3 regions of the Kitasatospora sp. NPDC098663 genome follow, and region 3 is predicted to be linked to each of the others. Evidence: riboswitches for the same ligand, from Rfam matches in the RefSeq annotation. Region 3 holds a riboswitch; each other region holds the start of a gene.
The links. Region 3 has a riboswitch for thiamine pyrophosphate ahead of thiC (phosphomethylpyrimidine synthase ThiC). Riboswitches for the same ligand answer to the same signal wherever they lie in the genome.

Region 1: linked by a shared signal. The riboswitch ahead of thiO (glycine oxidase ThiO) and the one ahead of thiC (phosphomethylpyrimidine synthase ThiC) in region 3 are both predicted to bind thiamine pyrophosphate.
Region 2: linked by a shared signal. The riboswitch ahead of ACIQVZ_RS02445 (purine-cytosine permease family protein) and the one ahead of thiC (phosphomethylpyrimidine synthase ThiC) in region 3 are both predicted to bind thiamine pyrophosphate.

Annotation. Positions count from the first base shown of each region.
Region 1 covers NZ_JBIWAP010000014.1:13,267-16,519, forward strand. The annotation lists gene thiS (sulfur carrier protein ThiS) at 1-7, opposite strand, end outside; gene thiO (glycine oxidase ThiO) at 4-1,179, opposite strand; TPP riboswitch at 1,183-1,295, opposite strand; gene ACIQVZ_RS17250 (NAD(P)/FAD-dependent oxidoreductase) at 1,380-2,588, shown strand; gene ACIQVZ_RS17255 (Rv2175c family DNA-binding protein) at 2,631-2,996, shown strand; gene thiE (thiamine phosphate synthase) at 2,996-3,253, shown strand, end outside.
Region 2 covers NZ_JBIWAP010000002.1:79,309-82,561, reverse strand. The annotation lists gene ACIQVZ_RS02445 (purine-cytosine permease family protein) at 1-1,365, opposite strand, end outside; TPP riboswitch at 1,358-1,505, opposite strand; gene ACIQVZ_RS02440 (S1C family serine protease) at 1,749-3,253, shown strand, end outside.
Region 3 covers NZ_JBIWAP010000002.1:302,409-305,661, reverse strand. The annotation lists gene thiC (phosphomethylpyrimidine synthase ThiC) at 1-1,388, opposite strand, end outside; TPP riboswitch at 1,384-1,518, opposite strand; gene ACIQVZ_RS03420 (DUF5326 family protein) at 1,658-1,858, opposite strand; gene tenA (thiaminase II) at 2,075-2,743, opposite strand; gene ACIQVZ_RS03410 (cupin domain-containing protein) at 2,842-3,159, opposite strand.

The DNA.
Region 1 (3,253 bases), on a different contig from region 3:
CGGTCATGCGGAGGCCTTCGCGGTGGAGCGGTCGGGGGAGAACCGGGTGGGTGTGAACGGCTGTGCGAGCTCGGGGAGTTCGCCGGTCGCCAGGTACTCGGCGAGCAGGTCGGCGGTCACCGGGGTGAGCAGCACGCCGTTGCGGTAGTGGCCGGTGGCGGCGACCAGCCCGGGCAGCGCGGTCGGGCCCAGCAGCGGGGCGTTGTCCGGCGAGCCGGGCCGCAGCCCGGCCGAGGTCTCCAGCAGCGGGAGTTCGGTGATGCCCGGCACCAACTCGTGGGCGTCGCGCAGCAGTTCGTACACCCCGCCGGCGGTGACGGTGGTGTCGTAGCCCTGCTCCTCGGTGGTCGCGCCGATCACCAGCTCGCCGTTCTCCCGGGGCACCAGGTACAGGTGCTGTCCGCGCACCACCGCGCGCACGTTGCGGGACAGGAACGGCCGGTACGCCTCGGGGATCCGCAGCCGCAGGATCTGCCCCTTCACCGGGCGGACGGCCGGCAGTACGCCCTCCGGCAGCCCGGGCAGCCGGTGGCTGTGCGGGCCGGCCGCGAGCACCACCTGGTCGGCCCTCGGGGTCTCGCCGGTGCCGAGCCGGGCGCCGACCGCGCGGCCGCCCTCGACCAGCAGCCCGACGGCCTCGGCCCGGTGGAGCACGACCCCGGCGAGCTCGCAGGCGGCCACCAGGGCGGTCAGCAGCCGGCGCGGATCCACCTGGTGGTCGTCCGCGACGTGCAGGCCGCCGCGCACGCCGGGGGCGAGCATCGGCTCCAACCTGCGGGCCTCCCGGCCGGTCAGCCAGGACGAGTCCAGGCCGAGCCGCTGGTGGAAGGCGTGCAGCTCGCGCAGTTCCTCGCGGTCGTCGGAGTCCAGCGCGACGGCGATCGTGCCGCACCGGCGGTACCCGGTGTCCAGGCCGCCGCTCGCCTCGGTGAGCTCGGCGGCGAAGTCCCCGTACCGCTGGTTGGAGGCCATGCCGAGGCGCAGCAGCGGCTCCTCCCCGTACTGCAGCTCGGTGACCGGGGCGAGCATCCCGGCCGCGACCCCGGCCGCCCCGCCGCCGGGGGAGGGGTCGACCACGACGATGTTCCTCAGCCCGCGCTGCGCGGCGCGCCAGGCGACGGCGAGGCCGATGACGCCCCCGCCGATCACCAGCACGTCGGCGTGGGTTTCCTCGGGCAAGCGTGACAAGGCTGCTCTTCTCCCTTCGCCGGAATGACCCGGATCAGGTTCGGACGGTCGCGGGCCGTGCCAGCCCGCCTCTCAGCCCGGTACGCCGGGCTCCCGTGATGGTGCCCCCACCATAACGCCGGGGGCGGGCCCGGCCGAAGGCCCGTACGCGGGGTGGACGGGCCGGTGGCCCCGGCAGGGCGCTGAGTACAGTGACGGGCGTGGCAGAGCTGAACGGAACGGATCGGGTGGTCGTCGTCGGGGCCGGGCTGGCCGGGGCGCAGTGCGCCCTGAAGCTGCGGCAGGGCGGCTGGCGGGGGCGGATCACGCTGGTCGGGGAGGAGCCGCACGCGCCGTACGACCGGCCGCCGCTCTCCAAGGACGTGCTGCTCGGCAAGGCCGACGCCACCACCCTGGACATCGACTTCCCGCACCTGGGCGTCGAACTGCTCACCGGCCGCCGCGCCACCGGCCTCACCCCCGGCGTGCTGCACACCGACGCCGGTGACCTCCGGTACGACGCCCTGGTGATCGCCACCGGCGCCACCCCGCGCGCCCTGCCCGGCGCCGAGCGCGCGCACCTGTTGCACACCCTGGACGACGCGCTGGCGCTGCGCGCCCTGCTGCGGCCCGGCCTGCGGCTGGTGCTGGTCGGCGCGGGCTGGATCGGCGCCGAGGTGTCCACCGCCGCCCGCGCGGCCGGCTGCGAGGTGACGGTGGTCGAGGCGGGCCCGGCGCCCGTCCCCGGCGCGCTGCCGGCCGAGGTCGGTTCGGCGATGGCCGCCTGGTACGCCGAGGCCGGCGTCGACCTGCGCTGCGGGGTCGGCGTGGCCGCCGTCGAGGAGGGCGCGGTGCTGCTGGCGGACGGCTCGCACCTGCCCGCCGACGAGGTCGTGGTCGGCGTCGGCGCCCGGCCCGCGACGGGCTGGCTGGCCGGTTCCGGCGTCGAGCTGGACGGCACCGGCGCCGTCCTGGTCGACGAACGGCTGCGCACCGGCCTGCCCGGCGTCTTCGCGGCCGGGGACTGCGTCAGCTACCCGTCCGCCCGCTCCGGCGCCCGGCTGGCCGTCCAGCACTGGGACCACGCGTTGCAGTCCGGCGAGGCCGTGGCGGCCGCCGTCCTCGGCGCGGACGCGCCGCCGTACGACCCGGTGCCGTACTTCTGGTCGGAGCAGTTCGGGCGGATGGTCCAGTACGCGGGGCGGCACGCCGAGGGCGACGAACTGCTGTGGCGCGGCGGCCCGCAGGACGCCTCCTGGACGGTGCTCTGGCTGCGCGACGGGGTGCCGAGCGCGCTGCTGGCCGTCGACCGGCCGCGCGACCTGACCCAGGGCCGCCGGCTGATCGAGCGCGGTACCGCGCTGGACCGGGCCCGTGCGGCGGACCCCTCGGTGCCGCTGAAGTCGGCGGTCGCGGGGTAGCGGCTGGTGCGCGGGGGGCTGTGGAGGTGGCAGTCTGGTGGCGTGAGTGAGATTGAAAGCAAGATCGAAGCCCTGGTTTCCGAGTGGATGTACCTGCCCGACATCTCGGAGCAGTGGGGGGTGCGTGTCACCGAGGTGCGCGACCTGGTCCGCAGCGGCGGGCTGATCGCCGTCCGGCGGGGCCCCAACAAGTCGCTGCAGGTCCCTGCGGCGTTCATCGACGGCCAGGGGCTGGTCAAGCACCTGTCCGGCACCCTGACCGTGCTGCGCGACTGCGGGTACAACGACGTGGAGATCCTGGAGTGGCTCTTCACCGAGGACCCGTCGCTGCCCGGCAGCCCGATCCAGGCGCTGCAGGAGAACCGCGGCACCGAGGTCAAGCGGCGCGCCCAGGCGATGCTGATCTGATGGCGGCGGACGCACCGCGCCGGCGGCTGGCCGACGCCCGGCTGTACCTGTGCACCGACGCCCGCCGGGAGCAGGGCGACCTCGCCCAGTTCCTGGACGCGGCGCTGGCGGGCGGGGTGGACATCGTCCAGCTCCGCGACAAGGGCCTGGAGGCCAAGCAGGAACTGGAGGCCCTGGAGGTCTTCGCGGACGCCTGCCGCCGCCACGGCAAGCTGCTGGCCGTCAACGACCGCGCCGACGTCGCGCACGCGGTCCGG
Region 2 (3,253 bases), 220 kb from region 3:
CTGCGGGGTGAAGTGCAGGGCGTCCTGGGCGGAGGTCCAGAAGTCCGTCCACCAGCCGGCCACCGCGGTCGGCGCGATGAACTGGTAGACCGCGAAGCCCAGCACCCACGGCAGCAGCATCAGGCGGCGCGAGGGCGCGTCGGCGGAGAGGTTCCAGCCGTACCGGCCGGCGCCGAAGAAGTAGTCGACCGCCAGCACCGCCAGCAGCGGCACGAAGACCGAGCCGATCAGGCCGAGGAAGTTGGTGTAGGTGTCGGTGAACTTGTCGATCTGCAGCGCCAGCACGGTGATCAGCAGGCCGATCCCGCCGGTCAGCACCCGGCGGTCCACCTTCGGCAGCAGGTTCTGCACCGACATCGCGGTCGAGTACACGTTGGCGAAGGACTGGTCCGTCTCGCGCAGCACCAGCACCAGCAGGAACAGCCAGCCGGCCCAGACGCCGAGGAAGGAGTCGAAGATCCTGTTCGGGTCGCCGCCGGACTGCAGCAGCGCCATCAGGCCGAGCACGTAGCACCAGACCTGGGCGATCGTGTAGCCGGAGAAGCTGCCCCAGAACGCCGAGCGCGCGGTGCGCGAGTGCCGGGTGTAGTCGGCGGCCAGCGGGACGAAGGAGATCGACACCGCGATCATCGCGTCGGTGGCGCCCAGGAAGCCGTGCCAGTTGCCGGCGCCCGGGTCGGGCACCCCCTGGCGGCCCAGTTGGACGGTGAAGTACACCATCGCGACGGCGACCGCACCGGCCACGAAGCGGCGCAGCACCGCGATCGAGCCCAGCGGCCAGATGGTCAGCGCGGTGGTCAGCGCTCCCGCCAGGAGCACGAACAGCCAGCGGTAGCCGTCGGTGTGGGCGACGGTCTGCGCGCCCGCCGCGATCGTCAGCAGCTCGAACACGCCCCAGCCGACGCACTGGACGATGTTCAGCACCGTCGGGACGTACGACAGCCGGGTGCCGAACAGCCCGCGCAGGTTCGCCATCGCGGGCGCGCCGGTACGGGCCCCGATCAGCGCGGCCACGCCGAGCATCGCGGTGCCGACCACGGTGCCGGCCACGATCGCGGTCACCGCGGCGGCCAGCGACAGCTCGCTGCCCTTGGCGCCGAGCACGGTCGCGGCGGTGGAGAAGCCGATCAGGCTGACGCCCAGGTTCATCCAGAGCGCGAAGTGGTCCCGGAAGCGCAGCGTGCGCGGCGGCTCGGTGTCCAGCACGAGCGGCGCCTCGGTACGCTCCGGGCGGTCCAGGACGGCGGTCGCCGTGCCGGTGGGGCCGGTGCGCCCGCTGTCACCGCCGTCAGCGGCCGGGGACGGTTCCGGGAAACCCTTGGACGCGGGCGCGCCCGAAGAAGAGGATGGCGAAGCAGGCGACATGGCCGATACTCCCTACGCCGGCATTACCCGGACAGGTTCCGGCGGTCTGCGCCCCCTCGACGGTCCGCCCACGATCCCGTGGCGTACGGTCGACCAGCGCACTCTCAGCCTGGTTGGTCCAAGCTCCCGCGTGTCAGTTGTGAGCGACAGGCTAACCGGCCCGGGGGTGAACGCCAAGGCCACGGGGTGTGCGGCCCGCATCGCGGGACGCCCGGCGGAGGTGGGGGAGCCTCCGGTCGTCGGCGCAGGACAGCCTGGTCGGCGGCCCGGCTGTCGGCGGCGGCTAAGGATTCTTATGAGTTATTCAGAGGGGTCCTTACGGCAATCGAATCGGCAGTACGAAAAACTATGGTCCTTGGTTCTGTCAGCTATGGAGGTCGTTCGTGAGCACCGAGCGCGAGGTTGGGCCCACCGGGCCGCAGGGGGAGCAGCCCTCGGGCGGCCAGGCGGCGGCTGTTCCCGCTTCCGACGGCCACGCCTCGGGCGGGCACCAGCCGACACTGGCCTTCGGCCGGGTCCCCGAGCCCGGGGCCGCTCCGGCCGCCGAGGCCGCACCGGCTGAGGCCGCGCCGACGGAGGGCGTCGCGGCCGATGGTGTTCCGGCCGAGGGGGGGTACCAGCCCACCGTGGCCTTCACCAAGGTCCCCGCGCCGGAGGCGGCCCCGCAGGCCCCGGCCGCGCCGGTCGCCGACGCGCCGGCCGCGCCGGTCGCCGACGCGCCGGCCGCGCCGGTCGCCGACGCGCCGGCCGCCCCGGTCGACGCCGCCGCCGGCTACATCGACGCGCCGCCGCCGGTCCTGCCGCCCGCCCCGCCGGTCCCGGCCGCGCCGGCGGCACCCACCGCACCCGCCGCACCCGTCGCCGAGAGCCCGGCCCTGCCGTCGGGCGCCAACCCGTACGCCACCCCGGCCCACGGCGTCCCCGCCGCCGGCCCGCACGACCCGTACGGCACCCCGGCCGCCCCCGGCGCGCCCGCCGCGCACCCCGCGCCCGGCCACCACCCGTTCGGCGCCGGCCAGCCGCTCGGCGGCTGGGGTGCCGCCCACGACGCCGGCGGCGGCGCGGGCTACCCGGGCGGCCCGGCCGGACCGCTCGGCTACCCGGCCGACTACCCCGGCGGCCCCGGCGGCCCGCGCAAGAAGCGCGGCGGCGGCCTGGTCGCCCTGATCGCCGCCGTCGCGCTGGTCGCCGGCGTGGCCGGCGGTGCGCTCGGCGTGACCGTCGCGGACCGCAACGACAGCACCAACAGCGCCGACGACCACCGCAGCACCACCGTCCAGGCCAGCAACACCCAGAAGAACGAGCCCGCCCCCGGTTCGATCGCCGGCATCGCGCAGAAGGCGCTGCCCAGCGTCGTCACCATCAAGGCGCAGGGCAACGGCGAGTCCGGCACCGGCACCGGCTTCGTCTTCGACACCGAGGGCCACATCCTCACCAACAACCACGTGGTCGCGCCGACCCTCAACGGCGGCAAACTGACCGTCAAGTTCGCCGACGGCACGTCCTACAACGCGTCCGTGCTGGGCCACGCCGAGGGCTACGACGTCGCCGTGGTCAAGATCGACAACCCGCCGAAGAGCAAGCTGGCCCCGCTTCCGCTGGCCGACTCCGACAAGGTCAACGTCGGTGACGCCACCGTCGCGATCGGTGCGCCGTACGGCCTGGAGTCGACCGTCACCAGCGGCATCGTCAGCGCCAAGGACCGCCCGGTCGCCTCCGGCGACGAGACCGGCGGCCAGTCCTCCTACATGAACGCGCTGCAGACCGACGCCTCCATCAACCCCGGCAACTCCGGCGGCCCGCTGCTCGACTCCAGCGGCTCGGTGATCGGCATCAACTCGGCGATCCAGTCCAACGCCTCCGCCAACGGCCGGGCCGGCAGCATCGG
Region 3 (3,253 bases):
ATGCCCGAGGTGATGTGGTCGTAGCCGGGGGCGACGTCGGTGGTGAGCGGGCCGAGGGTGTAGAACGGCGCCTCGTCGCAGATCTCCTGCTGGAGATCCATGTTCTCCTTGATCTTGTGCATCGGGACGTGGCCCGGGCCCTCGATCATCACCTGGACGTCGCGCTCGCGGGCGATCCGGCCGAGTTCGCCGAGGGTCTGCAGTTCGGCGAACTGCGCCTCGTCGTTGGCGTCCGCGATGGAGCCGGGGCGCAGGCCGTCGCCGAGCGAGAAGGTGACGTCGTAGCGCGCGAGGATGTCGCAGAGCTCCTCGAAGTTGCTGTAGAGGAAGTTCTCCTGGTGGTGCGCCAGGCACCAGGCGGCCATGATCGAGCCGCCGCGCGAGACGATGCCGGTCTTGCGGCGGGCGGTCAGCGGGACGTACCGGAGCAGCACGCCGGCGTGGACGGTCATGTAGTCGACGCCCTGCTCGCACTGCTCGATGACGGTGTCCCGGTACACCTCCCAGCTCAGGTCCTCGGCCTTGCCGTCGACCTTCTCCAGGGCCTGGTAGAGCGGCACGGTGCCGATCGGCACGGGGGAGTTGCGCAGGATCCACTCGCGGGTGGTGTGGATGTTGCGGCCGGTGGAGAGGTCCATGACGGTGTCGGCGCCCCACCGGGTGGCCCAGGTCATCTTCTCCACCTCCTCCTCGATCGAGGAGGTGACGGCGGAGTTGCCGATGTTGGCGTTGATCTTCACCAGGAAGTTGGTGCCGATGATCGCCGGCTCCACCTCGGGGTGGTTCACGTTGACCGGGATGACGGCCCGGCCGCGGGCCACCTCGGCCCGCACGTACTCGGGGGCGAGGCCCTCGCGCAGCGCCACGAACTCCATCTCGGGGGTGACCACGCCCCGCTTGGCGTAGGCGAGTTGGGTGACGGCGGCACCGCCGCGGCCGCGCAGCGGGCGGCGCGGGCGGCCCGGGAAGACGGCGTCCAGGTTGCGCAGGTTCCCGCCGCGCGGCGAGGTGTGCTTGATCCCGTCGTCCTCGGGGCGCGCCTCGCGGCCGTCGTACTCCTCGACGTCGCCGCGCTGGCGGATCCAGGCGTCGCGCAGGGCGGGCAGGCCGCGCCGCACGTCGGGTTCGTAGGCCTGGTCGGTGTACGGGCCGGAGGTGTCGTACAGCGGGACGGTCCTGCCGTTGGTGAGCTGCACCTCGCGGTACGGGACCCGCAGGTCGGGCCGGGACCCTTCGCGGTAGGCCTTGCGCCAGGCCGGGGTGGGGTAGCCGGTGCCGGCGCTGGTGACGGTGGCGGTGGCGGCCTCGCCGGCCTCGGTGCCGCTGTTCCCGGTGCCACTGTTCCCGGTGCTGCGGGCAGGCTGCGGCTGTGCTTCGAACGTGGTCATCTGACCTCATACTCCCTACGCCGGCATTACCCGGTCAGGTTCCTGCGGTCGACGCAGCCGTCGGTCCGTCCGTCGACGTCCCGGTCAGCGCCCTCTCAGCCCGGTGCTCCGAGCTCCCGCGTCGGCAGGCGGTGTTGCCTGCACATGACGCCCAACACCGTAGCGAGCCGATCGCCGCAGGTCCAGCACGCCCCAGCAGGCCGGACGTCGCGCCGGGAACGCCGAAGGCCCGGCCCCCCGTCCAGGGGGGCCGGGCCTCGGGCGGTTGCTCAGCCCTTGGCGGCCTTCTTCACCAGGACCACCACGGCGGCGGCGATGCCGGCGACGACCAGCACCTTGATCATGATGCTCAGCAGGGCGCCGACGACGCCGAAGACGAATCCCAGGATGTTCCAGAGCAGCACCAGGACCAGCACCGGGATGACGATGTTCCGCACCCAGGAGGGCAGCGACTTCCAGAGCTCAGCCATGACCGTTCCTTCTCTCCCCGTGGGGTCGGCTGCCGTCCGGTGCCGCATCCCGCTTGCTTTCGGTACTTCGATCGTACGGGGACACGAGTGCCGGAACGAGGCCTGTCGGCCCGGAGAGAACCCCTAGATCACCCCGACCCGGGGCCCCGGGGAGACCCGGGTGCCGGCCTCGGGGACGACCCCCGGGAAGGGCCCCGCACCCCCTGCGGCCAGCGGTCAGACCGGCCAGCGCTCGCCGCGCCAGGCGGCGTCCCAGAACATCCACTCGTAGCGCGAGGTGGTCGTGAAGTGCTCGACGACCCGGCGCCGTTCGGCCGGGGAGATCTCCTCGCCGAGGCGGTCGGTGAGCGCCAGCACCCGGCGGACGACGGACTGGAACGCCTCGTCGCCGTAGGTGGCGATCCACTTGGCGTACAGCGGGTCGGGGGAGCCCTGGGCGAGCAGCGCCTCGCCGACCCGGGCGTAGATCCAGTAGCAGGGCAGCACCGCGCCGACGGCCTCGGCGAAGGAGCCGCCGTAGACGGTGGCCAGCAGGTAGCTGGTGTAGGCCCGGGTGGTGGGCAGCACCGGTTCGGCGGCGGCCTGCTCGGCGCTGCCGCCGAAGGCGGTCAGGAACTCGGCATGCATGCCCTGTTCCGCGGCCAGCGCGCCGACCGCGTCGTCGGCGAAGGCCCGCACGTCCTCCTCGCCGGGCGCCTTGGCGGCGCAGACGGCGAGCGCGCGGGCGTAGTCGCGCAGGTAGTGCGAGTCCTGGACGACGAAGTGGCGGAAGGCCGCACGCGGCAGGGTGCCGTCGGTGAGGCCGCCGATGAAGGGGTGGGCGAGGATCTCGGCGTACACCGGCTCGATGGCCGCCCAGAGTTCTTCCGTCAGGCTCTTGCTCATGCCCAGGACCCTAGACCGTCCGTCCCCGGTCGGGCCCGGTCGGTCCCCTGCCAGTTCCCGGCCAGTCCCCGGTCGGTTCCCGATCGATCCGCGGGCGGTCAGCCCTCGGGCGGGGAGAACACCACCAGGACCCGGAGCTCCTCGGTGACGTGGTGGAAGCGGTGCGGGGTGCCGGCCGGGACGTAGGCGACGGTGCCGCGCCCGACTGTGGCGGTCTCGGCGCCGACGGTCAGTTCGGCGCGGCCGCTGATCACCTGGTAGATCTCGTCCTGGTCGTGCGCGGTCTGCGGGTCGGTGTCGCCGGGGGAGAGCGCGTAGAGCCCGGCGGACATCCGCGGTTCGCGCAGGAAGCGCAGGTAGGCGCCGTCGTTCGCCGCGCGTTCGACGTCCAGTTCGTCCAACCGGAACAGCTTCACCGCTGCTCCCCTCCTTCGTCCATCCTCCGTGCGGGCCACGGGCATTCAACACCACGGGCACCGGACCGGGGGCGCCAAGATGTCCGGCGGGAGC